3 regions of the Gordonia jacobaea genome follow, and region 2 is predicted to be linked to each of the others. Evidence: riboswitches for the same ligand, from Rfam matches in the RefSeq annotation. Region 2 holds a riboswitch; each other region holds the start of a gene.
The links. Region 2 has a riboswitch for S-adenosylmethionine ahead of ACRVY7_RS09020 (aminotransferase class V-fold PLP-dependent enzyme). Riboswitches for the same ligand answer to the same signal wherever they lie in the genome.
Positions count from the first base shown of each region.

Region 1 (7,605 bases), on a different contig from region 2:
TGGTCCCGTCCGTGTTCGTCTCGGTTGGGGTGGTTGAGGACATTCACGCTGCAACGAGCACGCCAGGGGGCGTGATTCCGCCGTCGACGGTGAATTCGTTCACACCCGCCCGGCGCGGGGCCGGAGTCAGGCGGCTGGTGCGCCCTCCGCCGCTGGTTTCGGTGTCGCACTCTCCGCCGACGTTGCATGCGGCGTCGAGGCACCGGGTGTCGACTCGTCAGATGTCGACGTGTCGGCTGTTGGCTTGTCGGGTGTTGACGTGTCGGGTGTTGGCTGGGGCGCCGACGACTCTGGTGCAGGCGCCTGCGCGCCGCCGGGATTCTCGCTCGGCTGTGACGACTCCCCGCCCAGGTGCGGTTGGGGTTGCGGCGAGTCGCTGACAGTCGGAGGCGTCGACCCGGCTCCGGTGCCCGTCCCGTCAGCTGCGCCGTCGCCACCAACGCCGGCCGAATCGTCGACGACTTTGCCGCCAGAGGGACCCTCAGTGCCGGTGGAGCCCTCATCCCCGGTGCTGACCCCAGCTCCGGTGGTGCCGAGCCCTTCGTGGTCACCGACGTTCTTCTCCGTGACCACGGTCCCCGAGGCTTCGGCGATCTTCTCCGATGCCGACAGCGCCATCAGCGACTCGGTGTGGCTGGTCGTCGTCGGTGGAGTGCGCAGCGACGCGAGCCACTCTTCGAACGCGACAAGCGAAGGTCGGTACGCGGGTCCGGGAATGCCTGTGACATCGCGGCCGGTCAGTGTGTAGGCCCAGAACTTTCCGAAGTTCAGCGGCATCGACGCGATGCTCCTGACGCTGGTCCTCAACGCGTCGACGCCCTGCCCCCAGAGCACCGGATTCCATGTGAACAATCCTCGTGCCATGTCCTGGAACGTGTAGACGTCGGTGAGTACACCGCCGTAGCCGAGTTGGGGCAACTGCGGGAACCAACCCATGGCCCACCGGATCGGCGGCTGGAAGTCGGCCAGTGTGATGCCGAGGATGTCCGGGAACTTCCACCGCTTGCTCACGAGGTCGGGCACGGTCCAGCCGAGACCGAGTTTGTCGACGAACTGCTGGGTGAGGACCCACGCCGACGACGGCACGACGAGCTGACACGTACTGACCTGGCCAGTGGTGTTCTCGCAGTGCAACGGCTTGACTCCCCATGCGTCCCACAGGGCCCCGTTGGTCGCTGCCAAATACATGTAGAGCGGGTACAGACCATGCTTGACCCAGTAACCCGCGAAGCCATCGAGGGCACCGAGCGGATCGTGGAGCGGATCGGGCAGGTCGCAGATCGGATCGCCCGTGAAGCACACGGAGGTCACCGGAATTCCGCCGAAGTCGTCGACGCCGCGTCCGCCCGCCATGGTCAGTCCGGGGATCACGCCGATCAGAACGCGTTCGATGCCCTGTCCGTAGAGAGTTCCCGCTTGCCGCGGATCGGAGTAGAGCAGTCCGGAAACCATGCTCGGTGAGATCTCGTGTCCAGAAGTATTGCCGGTGCCGATGCCGGTGAGCACGTCGCCGGCGATTCCCGCGCCCTGCGAGTACCCGACGATCACGACCGGTTTGCCATCACACTGCGCCTGATAGCTCGCGACTGTCGACATCGTTGCCGCGACGCCCTGCGACTGACTGTCGTCGAAGCCGAAGGCACCCAACGGCCAAATCGACGCCGGATACTCGACGCGCTCGACGGTATAGCCGGCGTACTGCGGCTGACGCGTGACGCCGTCGAGCAAATGCGCCTGGGGATCCCACGTACCGCCGACGAAGACGAGTGCGCCGTTGCCACAATCGGCGCCGGCCTCGGCTCGCGCGACACCCGCGCCGGAAGTCTGGCCTATCGCGAGGAGAACCGCTGCGACTGCGGCGAGTCCGAGTGTGCTCGCCGCCCTGATCGATCGCCTGAAACCGAAGTGACCACCCATGCGTTCTCCACCAATCCGGCCGGTTCTGCCGTGTCATCGCGACGTGGTCGGAATCGGAGTTTGCCGACCCCTCGCGAATGATCGGATCGTAGAAGTCTGTGACCCACGCCACGGCAGAAACCGACGATCGCGCGGCGAACCGTCGATAAAGAACGTCAAATTCGACTGTTCGGACTACACGAGAAGGCATTCTTCGGGGCCATTCGCCGCCGACGAGCACCGCGGCCGCAACGACGCCTTGTCCAGCCCAAGAACCAGCCTGCGTCGGAGGGTTCTCACTTCATTTCGACCGTGTTATATCCTTGACGCCAGGTCATGAGTATCAGCGCAAAGCCCCGGCTCGCTGATCGGCAACCCTCCAACCGCGGTGGGGTGCTCCGGGTGATGACCGGGTTGTGGGACCCCGCTCCTCGATGATCTCCATCGAAGATGGTTTCGGGTCCCCGGCAAGCGCGGGTCCGAAGGTCGGACCCCAACAGGGTCGTCGTGCCCTGCCGACCGTAGAAAGTGACGCATATTCAATGTCTGACGTCGACGTCGACCAGAACCCAGCCGACAACTGGAGTTTCGAGACCAAGCAGATCCACGCGGGCCAGTCAGCCGACGCGGCAACCAACGCCCGCGCGCTACCGATTTACCAGACCACGTCGTACACCTTCAACGACACCACGCATGCCGCGAACCTGTTCGGTCTTGCCGAGCCGGGCAACATCTACACGCGGCTGATGAATCCGACGCAGGATGTCGTCGAACAGCGTCTTGCCGCTCTCGAGGGCGGCGTCGCGGCGCTGCTCGTCGCTTCGGGCCAGGCTGCGGAGACGTACTCGATCCTCAACATCGTCGAAAACGGCGGGCACGTCGTGTCGAGTCCTCGGCTCTACGGCGGAACGTACAACCTGTTCCACTACACGCTGCCCAAGTTCGGCATCGAGGTCACCTTCGTCGAGGATCCGGAGGATCTCGACTCCTGGCAGGCCGCCGTGCGCGACAACACCCGCGCGTTCTACGGCGAGTCGATCTCCAACCCGAACAACGAGATCCTCGACATCGAGGGCATCTCGGAGGTTGCACACCGCAACGGCGTGCCGCTCATCGTCGACAACACCGTCGCCACCCCGTACCTGCTCAATCCGCTCGCCCATGGCGCCGACATCGTCGTGCACTCGGCCACCAAGTACATCGGTGGGCACGGAACCGCGATCGGCGGCGTGATCATCGACGGCGGCACCTTCGACTGGCGTGTCCAGCGCGACGGGAAAGACCTCTTCCCCGGTTTCACCACGCCCGATCCGAGCTACCACGGTGCGGTCTTCGCCGATCTCGGCGCTCCCGCGTACGCGCTCAAGGCCCGCGTGCAGTTGCTCCGCGACACCGGTGCAGCCATCTCGCCGTTCAACGCATTCCTGCTCGCCCAGGGTCTCGAGACCTTGAGCCTGCGGGTCGAGCGTCACGTCGCCAACGCGCAGCGCGTCGCCGAGTACCTCAACGACAACCCGCAGGTCGAAGAGGTCTACTACGCCGGCCTTTCGTCGTCGCCCTGGTACAAGCGTGGCCAGGAGCTCGCGCCGAAGGGACAGGGTGCGGTCATCGGCTTCGAGATCGCAGGCGGCGTCGACGCGGGCAAGCGGTTCGTCGAGGCGCTCACGCTGCACAGCCACGTCGCCAACATCGGTGACGTGCGCTCGCTCGTGATCCACCCGGCATCGACCACCCACAGCCAGCTGACCCCCGAGGAGCAACTCGCCGCGGGTGTCACCCCCGGCCTCGTCCGCCTCGCGGTGGGCATCGAGGGAATCGACGACATTCTCGCCGACCTCGACCGGGGTTTCGAAGCAGCCAAGTAAACAATTCAGAGCAAGGAGCGAGGACACCTGTGTCGGTGAGCATCGACCCGCAGACGGATACAGAGCAACGGCCGGACTGGGAGAACGCCCCGGACGGCCAGATGCTCAGCGCCCGTCTCGGGTCGATCTCACTCGACAACGGTGAGCAGATCGACGACGTGACCCTCGCTTTTCAGCGGTGGGGAAAATTGTCACCTACCCGCGACAACGTCATCCTCACGCTGCACGCCCTGACCGGCGACTCACACGTCACCGGACCCGCAGATGCCGCTCACCCCTCCCCCGGCTGGTGGGACGGTCTGATCGGTCCCGGCGCGGCAGTCGACACCGACGAATGGTGCGTCATCTCGGCGAACGTGCTCGGCGGATGCCGAGGGTCGACCGGGCCTGCATCGCTGGACTCCACCGGCCGACCGTGGGGTTCGAGCTTCCCGCAACTCACCGTGCTCGATCAGGTCCGCGCCGAAGTCGCGCTGATGGATCATCTGGGCATCGAGAGTATCGGCGCGGTCGTGGGCGGCTCGATGGGCGGAGCACGGGCACTCGAGTGGATCATCGAGTATCCCGAACGGGTTCGAAGCGCACTCGTGCTCGCCGTCGGCGCTCGTGCGACAGCCGACCAGATCGGCACGCAGACAACGCAAATCGCAGCCATCACGTCCGATCCGGCGTGGCACGGCGGCGACTATCACGGCACCGGCGAGTCGCCGACGACCGGAATGGGAATCGCTCGCCGGATCGCACACCTGACCTACCGCAGCGAACCGGAACTCGACGAGCGCTTCGCGAATGACGCTCAGGGCCAAGAGAATCCGCTCACCGGCGGACGTTACGCCGTGCAGAGCTACCTCGAGCACCAGGCGGGCAAACTCGTCGAGCGCTTCGATCCGGGCAGCTACGTCATTCTCAGCGAAGTACTCAACCACCACGACGTCGGGCGCGATCGCGGTGGCGTGACGGCAGCACTCAACGCCTGCGACGTTCCTGTGATCGTTGGCGGTATCGACTCGGATCGCCTGTACCCCTTGCGGTTACAGGTCGAGCTCGCCGAAGAACTCGGCAATTGCGTCGGAGGCCTACAGGTGGTGCAGTCCGACAACGGACACGACGGATTCCTCACCGAATTCGACGCCATCGGCGATCTACTCAAGCGCACAGTCGATCTCGCGCGTCGCTGAACGTTCGGGTACCTCAGGCGTTCGGGTACCTCAGGGCGTTCAGGTACCTCAGGGCGGGGGCAGCAGTCCGCCGGGAACCGGTGTCGTCGTGGTCGTGGTGGCAGGCGCCTGCCTGCCCGTGCCGGTACCACGCTGGTTATTCGACTGGGACGCATTGCCATTCGAACCAGCTTCCCCGGAGGGTTGCTGATTGCCTGGAGTGGGTGTCTGCTCGCCGGGAGCGGGCTCCCTCGACGGCGGGGCAAACTCCGGCGGCAGCAGATTCGGCGGAATCGTGATCCCCGGCGGCAGCGGCAAGGTGGGACGACTGGTCTCGGCGCTGGGTGGCCGCGTAGTCGTCGACGGCGTACTCGGACGCGCGGAGAGTGTGAGCGTCGACGGCGACGGCGTGGTCGGCGGCAGTTGCGTTGTCGCCCACCCGGGTCCGTCGTCCTCCCGGGCTGTGCGCGGAGCTTCGGCCGGCGTCGACGTGAGTTGCGTCGGTTCCTGTCTCGTCTCCGAGGGGACGACGTCGGCTTCGTCGGATGCGGTCGACATCGACGCCACTCGAGCACTCGAAGGCGATGGGATGTCGGTGGTATTCCCGGTGAGGGTCGACCCCACCGCGTACACCGTGAACATCGCTGCCGCGATGACCACGGCGGCGACAGCAATCGGCAGCGGCGAAAGCACACCCCTGCGCCTCCCGCCTCCCATAAAGGTCAGGCGACTCGGTGCCGCCGCCTGCTCGGACGAGAGCATCGCGGCACCCACAGCGGCGGTCTGTTCCGGGTTCGTCGGGACGATGACCTCGATGAGGCCGCCATCGGCATCCTCTTCGGGCACCATGTCGGCGATGGTCGGCAGGTTCGCCAGGCCACCGACAAGGACGATAGCGCACGCCGAATGCGTTGCGAGGTAACGGCTCAGCTCTTCGCGAGCGTCGAGCAGGAACGGACGAACCGCTGCGGCGAGCGTTGCATCGCCGATCCGGAACCGGCCGGCGGCGTCGGCAGTACCGTGCTCGCCCGACTCCTCCTTGGCAGTTCGGACGGCGCTACGCAACGCGTTGCGACTGAGTTTGCTCGAGAACGAACCACTCACGGCGCCTGCGTCGAGCACTTCGCGGACGATCGCGTCGTCGAGGGCGCGACCCGACAGCGCGCGCGAGTGTGTGATGTCGCCGATCGCTCCGGTCGAGGGATCGACGGTGTAGAGGGTCATGCCGGTGTCGCCGCAATCGACGACGACCACTGATCGATACCGACCGATCTGACCCGTTTCGGTCAGGCAGGCCGCCACGGCCTCCTCAACGGAGACGAGGTGGATCTGTCGGCGCGGACCCGATCCTGTCGAACCGACGAGTTCACGCCCGAGGTCGCCGCCTGCCGCGACGCCGATCGGTCCGACACGCCGGTCGGCACCTCGCGCAGCGTCGAGCATCAGGTCGATGCCTGCGTTGACCCTGCCCGCGGTGTCGTGGCCATCGCTGGGATCGACGTCGATCACTCGCGACTCCACGAGTTCGCGTCCCGATCCGTCACGGGTGAGCAGGACAAAGTGGATCATGCCCTGACCCAACGAAACACCCATCGACGTCGTCTCGTCGTGGGTGGAGCGATCCTGTGGTCTATCCAGCGTCGAAGAGATTGGTTGCCTGCCCGTTTGTCGCCGTTCGTCGGTCGTTGCGACGTGCTCACGCACCTTCGCAGCGCACCACTACTCGGTCAGTGCGCGCGCCCGGAACCTGAGGATCCGAAGGGTCGCAGAGTCTGATCAGACAGGTGCCGGATCAGCTCACGTCACGGGACACTTTACCGAAGCGTGCGCCATATTGTAATCAATCCGTGCCCAAAGGATCTATTGACGCAGCTAGCCATAACATGAGGCTTCCGACACTGGCAAGGGATATAACGTCGAAGAATCTTCCTCTGACCTGCAGCAATCCGACTCGTGACGTTGGCAACACCGCACGCATGAACGCGCCCAGTAGCAAAGCCGTTCCGAAGACGAACGAACCGCGTCGCCACCGGTCGAACAACACCAGCGCCGCTCCGGCGATCACGCCCAGCATCACCAGGAGATAGGGAATCTGCGCGATGTAGGCGCGGACCCGACGGGCGTGGCGAAGCTGCCGCACCCGCGCATCCGTCGCGGAGTTCACCGGCCGGAACCCCCGGCGACACTCACTCCGGCTGCGAGATCTGCCTCTGCGCGCTCGACCACGTTGACGAGCAGGAACGCGCGCGTCAGTGGTCCGACGCCGCCCGGATTCGGCGACACATATCCCGCGACGTCCCAGACGTCAGGGGCGACGTCGCCGACCAGCCCGTCCTCGGTGCGGCTGACGCCGACATCGATGACAGCGGCGCCCGGCTTGACCATGTCTCCGGTGACCAGATGTGGCACACCTGCCGCTGCGATGACAATGTCGGCACGCTTGATCTCTGCGGCGAGGTCGCGGGTTCCGGTGTGACACAGCGTCACCGTCGCGTTCTCGCTGCGCCGAGTGAGCAGCAGGCCGATCGGGCGACCGATCGTCACACCACGGCCGACGACGGTGACGCGCGCGCCGTTGATCGGGATGTCGTACCGACGCAGCAGATGGATCACACCGCGCGGCGTGCACGGGAGCGTCGACTCCTTGCCGAGGACGAGTCGTCCGAGGTTGATCGGGTGCAGACCGT
Region 1 covers NZ_CBDRLS010000001.1:130,762-138,366, forward strand. Annotated here, with positions in the region: gene ACRVY7_RS00595 (MFS transporter) at 1-43, opposite strand, end outside; gene ACRVY7_RS00600 (cutinase family protein) at 127-1,917, opposite strand; SAM riboswitch class IV at 2,229-2,376, shown strand; gene ACRVY7_RS00605 (bifunctional o-acetylhomoserine/o-acetylserine sulfhydrylase) at 2,439-3,761, shown strand; gene metX (homoserine O-acetyltransferase MetX) at 3,791-4,939, shown strand; gene ACRVY7_RS00615 (hypothetical protein) at 4,988-6,511, opposite strand; gene ACRVY7_RS00620 (DUF3017 domain-containing protein) at 6,759-7,082, opposite strand; gene ACRVY7_RS00625 (bifunctional methylenetetrahydrofolate dehydrogenase/methenyltetrahydrofolate cyclohydrolase) at 7,079-7,605, opposite strand, start outside.
Region 1: another riboswitch for S-adenosylmethionine. It lies ahead of ACRVY7_RS00605 (bifunctional o-acetylhomoserine/o-acetylserine sulfhydrylase); the one in region 2 lies ahead of ACRVY7_RS09020 (aminotransferase class V-fold PLP-dependent enzyme).

Region 2 (7,605 bases):
GCAGATGTCGGGCGGCGGCACCGTCGTGACGTTCGAACTCAATGACCACGACGGCGTCGACGGCAAGAAGCGGGCATTCGAGGTGCTCAACGCGTTGCAGGTCATCGACATCTCGAACAATCTCGGCGACTCCAAGTCGCTCATCACCCACCCCGCCACGACGACGCACCGCGCGATGGGTCCGGATGGTCGGGCGGCGATCGGGCTCAGCGACTCGGTGGTGCGACTATCGGTCGGGCTCGAGGGCGTCGACGACCTGCTCGGCGATCTGGATCAGGCGCTGGGCTGACTCGTCGCCCGTAGGTCGCGCAGCACTTCTCGAACCATGCGCACCGATGCGTCGTCGAGGACGTTGCCGAACTCGATGACGCGTACCCGCTGCGAGAGCCGGTCGGCGAGTTCTGCTGTCTCGCTGGGGATCACGACGACGTCGAGTCCTGCGAGCTCGTCGTCGGAGGTCCCGTCGAGCATCGTGACGTCTGTGATGCCCGCGGCTGAGAGCGAATCCCGCACGCTCGCAGCCTGATCGGCGGTGTTGTACCAGAGCCCGACCTTCTGCTCGGGCGGGACGTCGGCGATCTGCATGAGCGTGCGGACGTGCGGCGCGACGACAATGGCCACCACCTCGGCGCGATCACTCATCAACCCGCGGACCTGCGCGAGGTGGAAGAACGTGGTGAGTACCAGGTCTGCTGGGACGGCGTCTGGGTCGAAGTGGTCGAGCACGAGCGGAGTGACCCGAATGCCGAGCTTCTCGGTGAGTTCGTCTGCGAAGTAGTCGGCGCGGTCGTCGTTGCACTCGACGAAGTACACGCGAGGTGAATCGGATTGTGTGACAGCGAGATTCAGCGCGAGATCGCCGATTTCGGTGGGGGAGAGCCCGAGCTGCAGGCACTCGTCGACCGCGAGTTGCAGTGTCTCGCGGGCGGTATCGCGTGCTTCGGACCGCGGCTGCGTCGACGTCGCGGCGAGCACGACCATCCCGCCGCGGCCCCGCGATTCGACAAGCCCGGCCGCGCGTAGGTCGCCGTAAGCCCTGGCGACGGTGTTCCGGTTGATGCCGAGATTGTCGGCGAGCATGCGGGAACCGGGTAGGCGGTCGCCGGCGCCGAGCTGGCCCATCTCGATCATGAAGGTCAACTGGGTGACGATCTGCCGATAAATGGGCATGTCAGAGTGCTCGCTGACGCTGATCGGCGGTTGAGGTCCCATCGGGGTCGTGTGCTCCTGAAAGATGAATGTCCTAACCGACTATGCCATAGTTGGATGATCCGCACGACCGATCTGAGGACGACCATGACAGACGACGCCTTCTGGGATGCCGCCCAGCGACACCTGATCCGCTACATCCCTGCGTTCACTCCGCGCATCATCGAACGCGCCTCGGGGTCGTACGTCTACGACTCCGACGGCAACGCGATCCTCGACTTCACGTCGGGTCAGATGAGCGCCGTGCTGGGCCATTCGCATCCCGCGATCGTCGAAGCGGTATCGAATTCGGTTGCCACGCTTGACCATTTGTTCAGCGGCATGCTCAGCAGGCCCGTCGTCGACTTTGCTTCGCGGCTATCTACGACGCTGCCCGACAACCTCACGCGCACAGTGTTGTTGACCACGGGAGCCGAATCGAATGAGGCGGCGATCAAGATGGCCAAGCTCGCTACGGGACGCTACGAGATCGTCTCGTTCGACCGGTCGTGGCACGGAATGACCTCTGGCGCAGCGGCTGCCACGTTCTCGGCGGGGCGGCGCGGCTACGGCCCGACGCTGCCGGGCAACTTCACGCTTCCCACCCCGAACGCCTACCGCTCGCCGTTCCGCAACGCCGACGGGTCCTACGACTGGGAAGCCGAACTGGAGTACGGGTTTGCGGCCGTCGACACGCAGTCGAACGGCTCGCTCGCCGCGTGCATCGTCGAACCGATCTTGTCGTCGGGTGGCATCATCGAACTGCCCGACGGATACCTCGCGCGGCTGCGGCAGATGTGCGACGACCGGGGCATGCTGTTGATCCTCGACGAGGCGCAGACCGGACTCGGCCGCACCGGCACGATGTACGCATTCGAGCGCGACGGAGTTGGGCCGCACATTCTTACGCTCTCGAAGACTCTCGGCGCGGGCCTACCCGTCGCGGCCGTCGTGACGAGCGCGGAGATCGAAGACCGTTGCGCAGAGCGAGGATTCCTGTTCTACACCACGCACGCGTCCGACCCCCTCGCCGCGACCGTTGCCCTCACGGTGCTCGACGTGATCGAACGAGAGGGACTCGTCGAGCGTGCAGCCAAGCTCGGAGATGTTCTGCGCGAGAGGCTGATCGGGCTGCGCGACGACGTCGAGGTTGTCGGCGACGTCCGCGGCCGCGGACTACTGCAGGGCGTCGAGCTCGTGACCGACAAGGCGTCGCGCACACCTGCGGATGCGTTGGGCGCCAAGGTGACTGCCGCCTGCCTTGAGCGCGGACTGCACATGAACATCGTCCAGCTACCCGGCATGGGCGGCATCTTCCGCATCGCTCCGCCGCTGACGACCAGCGACGACGAACTCCACCGGGGCCTCGACATCCTGACCGACTCCCTCGCCGCGTCGCTCTGAGTGCGGGTGGTTCGGCGCGGGGGTGTGGGCTCCACGACGCGGGCACGCACCCACTACCCCGACGTCAACCGAGCTCGTCGACGCCGAGCGCGCGCAGGACGGTCGCGAGCTTCGCCGACGTCTCGTCGAGCTCCGCCTGCGGCTCCGACCCGGCGACGATGCCGCCGCCGGCCCAGGTGCGGACATGGCGACGGTCGTCGGACAGTTCGAGCGAACGGATGGTCACCATCCACTCGCCGTCGCCCGCGGAGCCCGACCATCCGACGGCGCCCGCGTAGAATCCACGACGCTCCTCGTGATTCGAGATGAACTGTGCTGCAACATCTCCCGGTGTTCCGCACACCGCTGGTGTTGGGCTCAGCAGCAGTGCGAGGTCGAGGGCGGTGATCGTCGGATCGGTCAGTACCCCGCGAATCGGTGTTGTCAGGTGCCACATCTCGCCGGTCGAGACCAGCGACGGCTGGTCAGGCACGTCGAGTTCGCGACAGATCGGCTCGAGCGCGTCGCGGAGATGGTCGACGACGAATGCGTGCTCGGCCCGGTCCTTCGTCGAGGCCAGTAGTGCCCGGCCGGCAGCATGATCGACGTCGGGGTCTGCTGAGCGAGCCGCCGATCCCGCGTAGGGGCGGCACGTAACCTCGAGACCTTGCTTGCGCAGCAATACTTCTGGGCTCGCTCCGATGAGCCATCGAGCTCGCGGGTCGGTGTGCTCGTCGACGCTGAGGTCGACGAGAAACGCAGAGTGCTCGGCGTTTCCGTACGCCAGGGCTTCGAGAAGTCGGTCCGGGTCGACGGGAGGTTCGACGTCGAATTCGACGGCGCGCGCGAGCACGACCTTCGACAACGCCCCCGCGTCGATCTCGTCGATGGCACGTGCGACCCGGTCCCGATGCGTCGCGGCGTCGGGAATCAATGTGACGCACTCGGCGTGAGCAGGCTCCGGCGCTTGCCCCACGATCGCCGAACCGCTGTGCGTGATGGTTTCGGGAACCAGCAGCGCGGCGTCGTCGGCGGCTGTGAACCCGATCGCCCCGGTGACGGCGCCGATGCGCCCGGAACGCAACGCCTCGGCAGCCTCGGTGGCGTCGGTGAATCCCGCGGACGCGCCACGTGCTCGAACGGTGCCGTGCGGCCTGGACAGGACGAAGACCTCCGAAGCTGGCATGGATTCACGCTACCGGTTGCGTGGAAGCGCAACCGCGCACAGACCGGCGAGGCCGGCGTACAGAATCGGAGTCATTAGCGCGCTCGGTGATCGCGCCCTCGGCGGCCTTTCGTGCACGCTGAGTGAAAGTTGACAGCTCAGCGTCGCGTCGGTGATCCTTGGAACAGGTCATGAGTGCCAGCGACAAGCCCCGGCTAGCTGGTCGGCAACCCTCCTCCGCGGTGGGGTGCTCCGGGTGACGACCTGGCCGTGTCCAGGGTGGGTACGGCAAGCGTGGATTCCAAGGAGACTATTCGATGACTGCTGTCGTCACCCGTTCGCACACCGAGTTTTCGCAGGCCAAGGCTGTTTCGCCTGTGCAGACCCCAACTATCGCCCCACTTGCCGACGTCGTCGGAGCCGCCGAATGCGCGCCGCTTTCCGACGGTACGACGGTGCGCTACGCCAACTTCGACTACGCCGCCAGCGCCCCGGCGCTCACCGCGGTGGCGCAGGCCGTTGCCGACTCGCTGAGCACTTACGCCAGCGTGCACCGTGGTGCGGGGCATCTGTCGCAGGTCACGACGCGTCGCTACGAGGAGTGCCGCGAGACAGTTCGACGCTTCGTCCGTGGTCGCGCCGACGACGCCGTCGTGTTCACTCGCAACACCACCGACGCGATCAACCTCGCGGCGCATGTGACGCCCGGCGACGTTGTCGTTCTCGACATCGAGCACCACGCGAACCTGCTTCCATGGGTCGAACGCAAAGACAAGTGGACGCGCATCGTCGAAGTTGCATCGACCATCGACGAGACTCTCGCCGCCGTCGAGCGTGAACTCGCGGCCAAGCCCGCCGCGCTACTTGCGGTGACCGCGGCGTCGAACGTGACCGGCGAGGTCCTCCCGATCTCGCGACTCGCGTCGATTGCGCACCGGCACGGCGCCCGAATCCTCGTCGACGCCGCGCAACTCGTTGCTCACCGCCCGGTGTCGATCGTCAGTCACGGCATCGACTACCTCGTCTTCTCGGGCCATAAGCTCTACGCGCCGTTCGGCGCGGGTGTGCTGATCGGACGCACCGACTGGCTCGACGCCGCGCAGCCGTACCTGGCGGGCGGCGGTGCAACTGCAGACGTCGACGTCGAGGCCGGTTGCGCGTCGGTGTCGTGGCACACGGGTGCAGCGCGTCACGAAGCGGGATCTCCTAATGTGTTGGGCGCCATCGCGATCGCCGCCGCATGCGACGCGATCACCGACCTCGGACACGAGTGGATCGGCGCACACGAGGCGTACCTGTGCGCACAACTCGACGCCGGACTCGCCGAGATCGACGGAGTCACCCCCTTGCGTGTCTTCGACGACGACCTCGAGCGCGTCGGCATCGCAGGCTTCACCGTCGACGGCCATAGCCCGCGCGAGGTGGCGGAGTACCTGAGTTCGGAACACGGCATCGGTGTGCGCGACGGAAAGTTCTGCGCGCACCCGTTGCTCGACCGACTCGGTTATCCCGACGGCGCTGTACGCGCGAGCTTCGGACTCGGCAGCTCGTCCGACGACGTCGACCGCCTGCTCCACGCGCTGCGCTGCCTGAGCGATCGCGGCGCCGACGCCCCCGACATCCACCACCGAAAGGCACACTCGTGACGATCCAATCGAGTTCTCCGACAGACGTTCTCGCCGACCAGCTCCTTGCTGCCGACACCGGCGTCATCACCATCGGCCGCCCGGCACTGCGGGTTGCGATCGTCGGCGACGCCGGTGCCGCCGAACTGCCGATCGTCGTGCGACGTTCGACGCTGCGCGACGCCCAGCGCACTCGCTCGCTACTGCGGGCAGGCACCCGTGACACCGCGAACTTCTCGGTAGCACTGGCAGTCGAGGTTGCGATTGCACCGCATCCGGGGTCGGCGCGCGCGTCTGTCGCCTCGGTGTCGGTTGCGGGCTCGGCGGTGACGTCTGCCGGCGATCCCGCAGAAACCGTGCGTTACGTCGGCACCCCGCACGGCCTGGCCACACTGATCCGCGACATCTACGCGGCCGAGGTCGCCGACGCCGTGCTCATCGTTCCGATCGACGGCTCGGCCACCGAGCACCGCGTGCGCGCAGAGGTGCTGCCGCAGTTCGAGTCTCGCCGCGCTGCGTGATCTCGACAAGCTCGATCAGCGGGTAACAAGCTGATCAGCGGGTGGTGATCTCGACAAGCTCGATCAGCGGGTTGGGCTGGATCGGCGGGTTGGGCTCGGTCGGCGGTTGGTGATCTCGACAAGCTCGATCAGCGGGTGGGGCTCGGTCAGCGGGTTGGGCTCGATCAGCGGGCGGCGTAGGCGCGGGCCAGGTCGAGGCGCTGCCACGACTGTGCGCCGGGGTGCTGGTCGTCGAGTGGGTATCCGGCCGGGTAGGCGGTGCGGCTTAGTAGGTCGGTGGCCTGCGCGCGGGTGAGGCGAGGATGTGCGCGCAGCACGAGGTCGACGGCTGCGGGCGGTACGACAAACGCTGCACTCGGCGAGCCGATGCGCGAGAGTCCGTAGGACATGCGCGCGTCGTAGTCGGCCAGGGCGCCGGGTGTGCTGCGATACGGTGTGTCGCGCGCGATGCACGTCGATAGTGCTGCGCGGCAACGCCATTCGAGTTCTGCGCGGAGTTCCTGCCCGGCGGCCACGATCAACGGTCGGAAGCGTGGGTCGGCGTATCGGTCGGCGACGGCGGCGTCGGCGACCATGCGTCCGGCGATCACGTCGAGCGGGTAGTGCACGCCGAGGACGACGCGGTTGTACCCGGCCTCGCTACCGCGCGCAAGAAACTGTGGTGCGAGTTCGGGAATCATCAGTGCGAGCAGCCCGGTGCGGATCATTGCCGAGGCGGTGTGCCCGGACGGGTACGACGAGCCGTCGGATTGCACGTCGCTCTTGGACCTGCCGGGCCGGTTGTACACCGTGATGCGGTCGGGTTCGGCCACATACGGACGGTCGTTGTCAGACAGGGCCTTCTCGACCGCCGTGGACGCAGCGATGCCTTGGCCCCGGGCGAATAGTGTGTCGAGCAGAGCCGAGACCTTGGGCAGTCGTTTGTCAGCAAGGGCCTGACGGAAATCGCTACCGAGGTTGGCGCCGAACGCATCCGACATTGTGTAGAGCTGTGTCTGCGACAAGCCGTCAATCGCGTAGCCGTCGTCGAGTGCCCGTTTCTGACGTGCCGGATCGTTCTTCGCCGACTGATTGATCGCTGCGGCCCTGTCCGAGTTCTCGGCGATCGTGTCAGGGTGATTTTTGCGAATGTCGGTGAAGCTCGAGATCACCGGCCAGTAGATGATGTCAGAGCCGTGGACGTCGGACTGGTACACCGTCGCGATCGCACCCGCGGGGAACGGCGTCGGGTTGGGTCGAGGCGGCGCCGCGACGGCCGTGGGTACCTGTGCGCCGAGGAGTGCGCAGGCGGTCAGAGCGGTGGCTGCGACGACGCGCCTGAGCGATCTGACGGGAATGTGGATCGATGACATCGAGTGTTTCCTCACTTGCCCAGGTAGACGGTCTTGTCGGCGCCCGGGTAGGGCTTACCTTCATCGGTGGTGCGGCACAACGCTTTTGTAGCACCCTGTGCGCTCGCAAGCGCCCATTCGGGTGTTGATTTGAAAGTTCGGAGGTCGTTGACGGCACGGCCCCCGTTGAACACCGCGTTGACCGAGACATCTGACAACGGGATGTAGTGGTTGAGTTCGCCGCCGGCCGTGAGGTTCTGCAGCACTCCGGCAGCATAGGTGAGGCCGGGACCGCCGATGACGGGCAGACCTGCGACCGTTTCGAACACGCCGATCAGCTCGTCCTTGTCCTTCGGGACGAAGGCGTTGCTGAGGTACACCTTGTGTAGGTT
Region 2 covers NZ_CBDRLS010000002.1:621,251-628,855, reverse strand. Annotated here, with positions in the region: gene ACRVY7_RS09040 (O-succinylhomoserine sulfhydrylase) at 1-289, shown strand, start outside; gene ACRVY7_RS09035 (GntR family transcriptional regulator) at 274-1,170, opposite strand; gene ACRVY7_RS09030 (aspartate aminotransferase family protein) at 1,297-2,592, shown strand; gene ACRVY7_RS09025 (isochorismate synthase) at 2,657-3,757, opposite strand; SAM riboswitch class IV at 3,924-4,037, shown strand; gene ACRVY7_RS09020 (aminotransferase class V-fold PLP-dependent enzyme) at 4,054-5,382, shown strand; gene ACRVY7_RS09015 (hypothetical protein) at 5,379-5,882, shown strand; gene ACRVY7_RS09010 (phosphatase PAP2 family protein) at 6,047-7,234, opposite strand; gene ACRVY7_RS09005 (hypothetical protein) at 7,246-7,605, opposite strand, start outside.

Region 3 (7,605 bases), on a different contig from region 2:
GCCGCCACCGGTCATGGGGCAGCGCCGGCGTCGGCTCGGCGGACAGCACAGGAAAGTCGACGGTCGAGTACTGCCCGGGCGGCAGCCGATCAGCCATCCGATCGCGACGCCCGACGAACCCCCGGTTCACTATCGCCATACGACCAAGTGTAGGCGCGCGCCGGGTCGTCGCAGTTCGACGGCGGAGCGGCGGTCTGAACGCCGCGCGGACGTGCGGGAAGTCGGGGAATGGTCGCTCGACCGTGCAGAAACTAGGGGAAACAGTCTGCCGCCGCGCAGGAAGTGGGGGAAGGAGCTCCACGAGGCACAGAAAGTAGGGGAAAGGATCTTTCGGTGGGTTCCTTCGCTTTCCTCGAGTTGTTCCTCGCGGAAAGGTCAGCAAGACGCGGAAAGAACCCTTCCCCTACTTCCCGCACGCCGAGGAGCACCGACTTCCCCTACTTCCCGCAGGCCGAGGAGCACCTACGTCCCTACTTCCCACGGACCGGCGCACCGCCAACGACCCCGCGACCAGCCCGCTCGCCGCGATCGCGAGGCAGTCCGTCGATCAGAACGTGCTCGGCGGGTTGACCGTCGACTTCTCGACGCCGGTATCCGGGACACCCCACTTGGCGAAGATCTTGGCGTAGTCGCCGGTCGCGATCAGCTTGTTCACGGCATCGGAGATCGGCTTGGCCAGGCCCGAGTCTTTGGCGGTGACGAATCCGACTGGTGTGGAGCTGATCTGGCCGAGGAACTTGGTTCCCTCGACGTGCTTCTCGTCGTACTTCAGGCTCAGTACGGGCCCGAAGAACAGGTCGACCTTGCCGTTCGCCAGACCCAGGAAGATGGGCGCCGTGTCGTTGAAGTACTGGACGGTCCACGGCTTCTTGCCGATCTTGGCACAGTCATCGACGTGCGAGCTCAGCAGCGTCTGGAAGGTCGAACCGGGCGTGGTGGCGATGGTGTAACCGCACACATCGGTGATGGTCGAGACCTTCTGTAGGTCAACGCGTTTCGAGCCGAGGAAGCCCTGGCCGTCGTTGAGGTAGGTCGAGAAGTCGAGGACCTTCTCGCGTTCGGCGGTGACTCCGAAATTCGCTTGTCCTACTTCATATTTCCCGTTCTGGACGCCGGGGATGATCGAGGCGAACGTTCCGTACTCCACGTTCCAGTTGACACCGAGGACCTTGCCGATCGCGTCACGCAAGTCCAGATCGAGTCCGACGTTCTTGTCGTCGACAACACCGCCGTGCGGCAGGCTCGACGTCCCGGGAGTCTGTGTGGTGCCGACGGTCAGGGTTCCAGCAGAGCGCACGCTCTCCGGCAGCTCAGCGCTGATCACATCGTCCTTGACGATCTTGCTGGTGATGTCCTGTGTCGGAACGGCCGACGCCTCTGCGGAGTTCACTGTGTCGTCCGACGACGATCCACAACCACTCAGCGCAATGCTCCCGACCACCGCACTGGCGGCCAACAGGGCGAGGATACGTGGGCGGTGCTTCATCGTTCTGGTCCCCTTGTCTGAATTCTTCTGTCTGGTAACTGGTTACGGCAGGAGGAAATGGCTCTGCCGTAACCGGCCTCGCGCGGGCTCACAGCACCGCGGAGAGAAACGCTTTCGTGCGCTCATGCTGCGGGTCGTCGAGAATCTCTGCGGGAGCGCCGGATTCGACGATGCGCCCGCCGTCGAGGAAGATCGCCTGGTCGGCGACTTCGCGGGCGAATCCGATCTCGTGCGTGACGATCACCATGGTCATGCCGCTGCGTGCGAGATCACGGATCACGGCCAGGACCTCGCCGACGAGTTCAGGATCGAGCGCGCTTGTCGGTTCGTCGAACAGCATGAGGCGTGGCTTGAGCGCCAAGGCTCGTGCGATGGCGACTCGTTGCTGCTGACCGCCGGAGAGCTGGCGCGGGTAGGCACTTTCGCGTCCGGCCATGCCGACACGTTCGAGCAGATCGTCGGCTCGTGCGACGGCTTCGCCGCGTGGGATGCCCGCGGCCAACGGTCCTTCGATTACGTTCTGCTGCACCGTCATATGACCGAAGAGGTTGAACTGCTGGAAGACCATCCCGATCGTGGAACGCTGACGCGCGATCTCACGATGGGACAGTTCGTGCAGCTTTCCCGACGAAGGCCGGTATCCGATGATCTCACCACCGACCTCGACGAAGCCGCTGTCGGGCTTCTCGAGGTGGTTGATGCAGCGCAGCAGCGTCGACTTACCCGAGCCCGACGGTCCGAGCAACACCGTCACAGTGCCCCTCGGGACGTCGACGTCGATGCCGTCGAGGACTTTGTGGAGTCCGAAGCTCTTGCGCAGTCCTCGGATTCGGACTAGGGGTAGCGTCTCGTCGTACTCTGTATCGTCACGCAGGGCTGCGGTTTTCCCGCGGCGCGTCGTCGAAAAGCTCACGCACCCACCGCACCTTCGTTACGACGATCAAACCTGCGAAGGTCGGTGCGCACCCGCCCGAACAGCGGAAGGTTCTCGCGGACCGTCGTCCAGAACCCTTGTTGCGGTCGGCGATTGCCGCGCGAGTAGTGACGTTCGACGAAGTACTGCCCGACGGAGAGCACACTGGTGACGATGATGTACCAGATGGTCGCGACCAGCAGCAGTGGCAGGATCAGGTAGTTCTGCTGGTAGATCAATTGCACGGAGTAGAGCAGGTCTTGGACGGCGATCACACTGACGATCGATGTCGCCTTGAGCAGTCCGATGAGCAGATTGCCCGACGCCGGGACGATCGCCGGCATGGCCTGCGGCAAGATGATTCGACGGAAGATGCGATACCGACTCAGCCCCAAAGCTTCTGCCGCCTCGGCCTGACCACGGTCGACGGACAAGATGCCTCCCCGCACGATCTCGGCTGCGAACGCCGCGACATCTAGGGTCAATGCGACGAACGCAGCGAGCACGCCCGAGAACAAGTGCGCCGTATCGGCTTTGACGAACTCCGGACCGAACGGAATCCCCAGTGACAGTTGCGGATACAGCGAGGCCAGCTCGTACCAGAAGAGCAACTGGACAAGCGGCGGAATCGATCGGATCAACCAGACGTAGCCCGCGCTCAGCGTCGACAAAATGCGATTCGACGACAGGCGCATCACGGCGAGCAGAATCCCCAATGCGAAGCCGCACACCATGACTGACGCAGTCAGCCACAAGGTCAGGCCGAGGCCGCGCAGGATTGATGCATGGAAGAAGTAGTCGCCGACCACATCCCACTGGAACCGCGGGTTGGTCAGGAGCGTGTGCACCAGCATCGCTGCGAGAACCAGGAAGACGGCGCTACTCACCCACTGGCCGGCCTTACGCGCCTTGACCAGCTTGGCCGAAAGCAGTTCTGCGTCACGCGGTTCGCTGGTCAGCGGACGCGAGTGCGCAGCGGAAAGTTCAGCTGTCACAGGTATCGGTCTTCGTTCCTCGGTGTCGTTGTTACGGCAGCGGCGAGTGCCTGCTTCCGTCGGGTTGTCACCTGGAGCACCCCACCACGACGGAGGGTTGCTGGCCAGCAAGCCAGGGCTGGGCGCTGACACTCATAACCGACGCCACGTTAGTGCCAGGTCGCAGACGCGCCGAGGGTATGAATCTGCGAGATTCTTAGGGTCGCGAAGTGGTAGGTCGGGTTGTTCGCGGAGGCGTCGACTCTGGTGCAACACATATCGTGGGCACAACGTCGACACGAGGAGACCTGATGGCCGAGCTATTCGAGATCACCCGTCTGATCTACGCCGAACCGTCGGCGATCTTTGAGCTTCTGACCACGCCAGAAGGCCACGTCGCCATCGACAGCTCAGGCATGTTGCAAAGTGCGGAAGGATCGCCCGTCAGCGCTGTGGACGACGAGTTCGTCGTCCACATGGATCGCGAGTCGCTCAACGACCTCCCGATGGGCAAGTACGACGTACGGGTGATCATCACGGCCTTCGAGAAGGACCGGTGGATCGAATGGACGATCATCGGAACCGTTCGACCGCCACTCGATCATCGCTACGGCTACCGGCTCGAACCGACTGACGACGGCACGCTCGTCACGTCGTACTACGACTGGAGCCGCGTGACCAACGAGGACATCAAGGGCCGGTTCCCGATCATCCCCGAGGCCGGGCTGCGCGCGACGCTCGGGATTCTGGCGCGGACGGTTGAGAATCGTTAGCGTCCCGCCGACGTCGACCTCACTTCAACGACGCGTCGTCGCCCATCACGGCGCCCTCCCGGCGAGGATCCGCCCCGCCAAGCCAGCCGTTACCTGAGCGCTGCAGTGCGCTGAGCCCGCTCGACTGATCGTCGACCGACACCTGTTCTCCGCGTTCGCGCAGTCCCTTGACGAGTGGATCGTCGGCGCCGTCGTTGGCGGTGTTGACCAGTGGGTGTTCGCCACCGACATTCGACGTCGGGGTGTTGGCTGTGCCGAAGTCGATCATCGATACCGCCTGCTGCGGGTTCAGGTTCCAATCCAGCATTCCGACAAGTGTTTTGACGACGAACTGGATGATCACGGAGCCGCCGGGCGATCCGAGCGCGGCCGTCAGGGTGTCCGGCTCACCGTTGGCTCCTGGCTGCATGACGAGGGTCGGTGCCATCGATGATCGCGGGCGCTTGCCCGGCGAAACCCGGTTGGCGAGAAGCGCCCCGGTCTCGTCGCGCGGCTCTGCGGAGAAGTCGGTGAGCTGGTTGTTGAGGATGAAGCCGTCGACCATGTGGAAGCTGCCGAACGCCGATTCGACGGTGGTCGTCATCGACGCCACGTTGCCGTACTTGTCGGCGACGGTGATGTGGCTGGTTCCGTGTTCTGTGCCTGTGTAGGAACCGAGCGGGACCTCACCGAGATCTCCGGGTTGTGCCTTACCGAGCGACGTGTTCGGTTTGATCAGTGCCGCACGCTGTTTCAGGTAGGTCGGATCGAGCATCGTCGCAACACCCTTGCCCGGCAACGGGATGAAGTCGGGGTCGGCGATGTACTTGTCGCGGTCGGCGTAGGCGAGGCGCTCGGCCTCGTTGACCAGATGCACCGCTTCGGGATTCGGGTGCCCGCCGTCGCGGTCGACGCCGGTCGGCCCCATCGACGGAATGTCGAAGTTGGAGAGGATGCCCATCGTCGCGGCGACAGTGATGCCGCCCGACGACGGTCCGGGCATCGCAACAATGCGGTGGCCTCGATACTCGGTGGAGACTGGTTCGCGCCGCATGGCCTTGTAGTTCTTGAGGTCGTCGGTGGTGAGCAGACTCGGCGTCATACCGTTCGACGTCGAGCCGGCCTTCGCGACGATCGCGTCGGCGATGGCTCCGGTGTACAGGGCTTGTGCGCCGTCGGTTCCCAACGCGCCCAACGTTTTCGCGTACGCGGGGTTGGTCAGTCGTGTTCCGGCGGTCTTCGGCGTGCCGTCCGGATTGAGGAAGTACGAGCGCGCGTCGTCGTCGGCCTTGAGGTCGTCGGCCGATTCGGAGATCGCGGTGGCGAGTCGCGGCGAAATGTCGAAGCCGTTGTCGGACAGGCTGACTGCGGGATCGAAGAGGTTCTTCCAGGCGGTGCGGCCATGTTCGTTGTGGATCTCCTCGAGCATGCGCACGGCGCCGGGGACACCGATGGAGCGCCCGGATGCACGCGCGCTCGGGATAGGTGCACGTTGATCGGTGGGACTGATGTAGCGCAGGTAGTCCTCGGTGGCTGCCGCCGGAGCGGTCTCGCGGCCGTCGAAAGCGGTGACCTTGTGTTTGGCGGCGTCGTAGTAGAGAGCGAAAGACCCGCCACCGATGCCCGACGACTGCGGTTCGACCAGGCCGAGCACCATCTGCGCTGCGACGAGCGCGTCGGCTGCGGTACCGCCGTCCCGCAGCGTCTCACACGCCGCCTTGGTGGCCAGCGGGTTGGCCGTCGCCGCGGCGTAGGTGTTGGTCTGCACCGGCTGCATCCCGGTGCGATAGCCGGTGGCAGCTTCGGGTCGCGTCGAGATGTCCTGCGACGACTTTGGCGCCGCGCTGGAGTCGATCTGCGTGCCCGTCGGGATCTCGCCGCAGGTGACGGACGGTTGGGCAGCGTCGTCGTTTGTCGACGAGCAGGCCGCGAGGATCAGCGCTGGCGCGATGGCCAACGCTGCGGCGCGGAGGAGCGGACGGGGGTGCGGTGGACGGCGCATACGGGTCAAGGGTAGAAGCATCCGGTCGCGATTGAAGGACGAACGAGTCCATCACGTGTACCGCCCGAGTCGATGCGGGTCGGTCAGTCCTCGACCTCGACGCCGTGCCGAGTTGCAAAGCCAGCGAGATCGTCGTCGTAACCCTGTCCGACCATCCGCAACCGCCAGACTTCACGTCGTCGATAGATCTCGGCGATGATCATCGACCTCTCAGTGGTCGCTGCATCGAGTACCGCGCTCGCAATCCCTGCGTCAGGTGTAGTGACTTCTACTGCTAGCGCGCCAAGTTCGCCGAAAGTCTTGTCCTCGATCGCGGCACCCACAGTAATCCGTGAAACGTCTTCGGGTACGACTCGGAGGTCGACCGATATTCCTTGCTCGCGATCGCCGTCGATGGAGAGAGTTAGAGCGCCGTCAGGACTTGCGGGTTGATTGAAGAACACAAACTCGTCGTCAGAAGTGACCTTCTCGTCTGTCCCTAACTCGAACGCAACCACGTCGACTTCGGGCGCTGTGACTCGCGCGGAACTCCACGACACGTTGACGGTGAACCGCCCGAGGCCTGTCGGTAGGTCGATCACGGCTCCCGGCACCATCGCTACTTGTGACCTTTCCTGATCCTGCCCAAGAGCACTTTGCGCCGGTTCGAGAGCCTTAACGACGTCGCGCTTCACGTCAAGCGCGGCGTTGACCTCATGCATCCCGAGTGTCGTCAATGACCGCTCGCGGACCTTTCCCATACGCGGGTCACCCTCCCCGCCGTCGAGGATCAGCACATCGGTGACACCTGCGGTCAAGTTGATCGCGACCGCTGCACCCAACTGCGTCACGCGTGAACGCATCATCGTGGCCTCGAGGTGACTACCACCCATTACCAGTACCCGCCGACCAACCCAAGGCCCAGATTGATTGGCTCCGACGGATCTTTTGGGTGTTGGTGTCGTTGGCGCGCCAATGACAGTAACAACCTCAATGGATTCCGGGGCCGACTTCGGTACACCACCAACGATGCGCCGCGCGAGGTCGAGCACAGAGGCTTCGTCGACAACTGGTATCCCCAATTCCCTTGCCCGACGAAGCTTTCGTGAATCAGGCGCACCACGGTTGGCGACGAGCAATCCGGTCTTGCCGCTTGCCGCATTCATCACGTCAAGGCCGGCATCCGCAAGTCGCCGCGCCAACGCCTGCCGAGGAAGCGCTGTCTCGCCAGTTATGACCACCTTCGTTCCTTGGATCAAACCAACGGCCGGGTCGTATCGACCGGGATCACGCCATGGGCACGGGACGCGTGTGACCTTGTCGGGGTATGCCCGCGACATCGCCGAACACGCAACGATTGGCAACGCCAGCTCCAACTCACCTGCGAGGTCGACGCTGCGTCGAAAAACCTCCGCGAGGGTCCGCACATCATCCAGGGCGTCGTGGGCGGTTTGCTGCCTAATTCCCCAGTACGCGGCAAGAGTGCCAAGCTTCACGTT
Region 3 covers NZ_CBDRLS010000005.1:56,338-63,942, forward strand. Annotated here, with positions in the region: gene ACRVY7_RS17210 (sulfite oxidase-like oxidoreductase) at 1-139, opposite strand, end outside; gene ACRVY7_RS17215 (transporter substrate-binding domain-containing protein) at 548-1,486, opposite strand; gene ACRVY7_RS17220 (amino acid ABC transporter ATP-binding protein) at 1,575-2,360, opposite strand; gene ACRVY7_RS17225 (amino acid ABC transporter permease) at 2,396-3,394, opposite strand; SAM riboswitch class IV at 3,417-3,534, opposite strand; gene ACRVY7_RS17230 (SRPBCC family protein) at 3,685-4,146, shown strand; gene ggt (gamma-glutamyltransferase) at 4,166-6,127, opposite strand; gene ACRVY7_RS17240 (TerD family protein) at 6,211-7,605, opposite strand, start outside.
Region 3: another riboswitch for S-adenosylmethionine. It lies ahead of ACRVY7_RS17225 (amino acid ABC transporter permease); the one in region 2 lies ahead of ACRVY7_RS09020 (aminotransferase class V-fold PLP-dependent enzyme).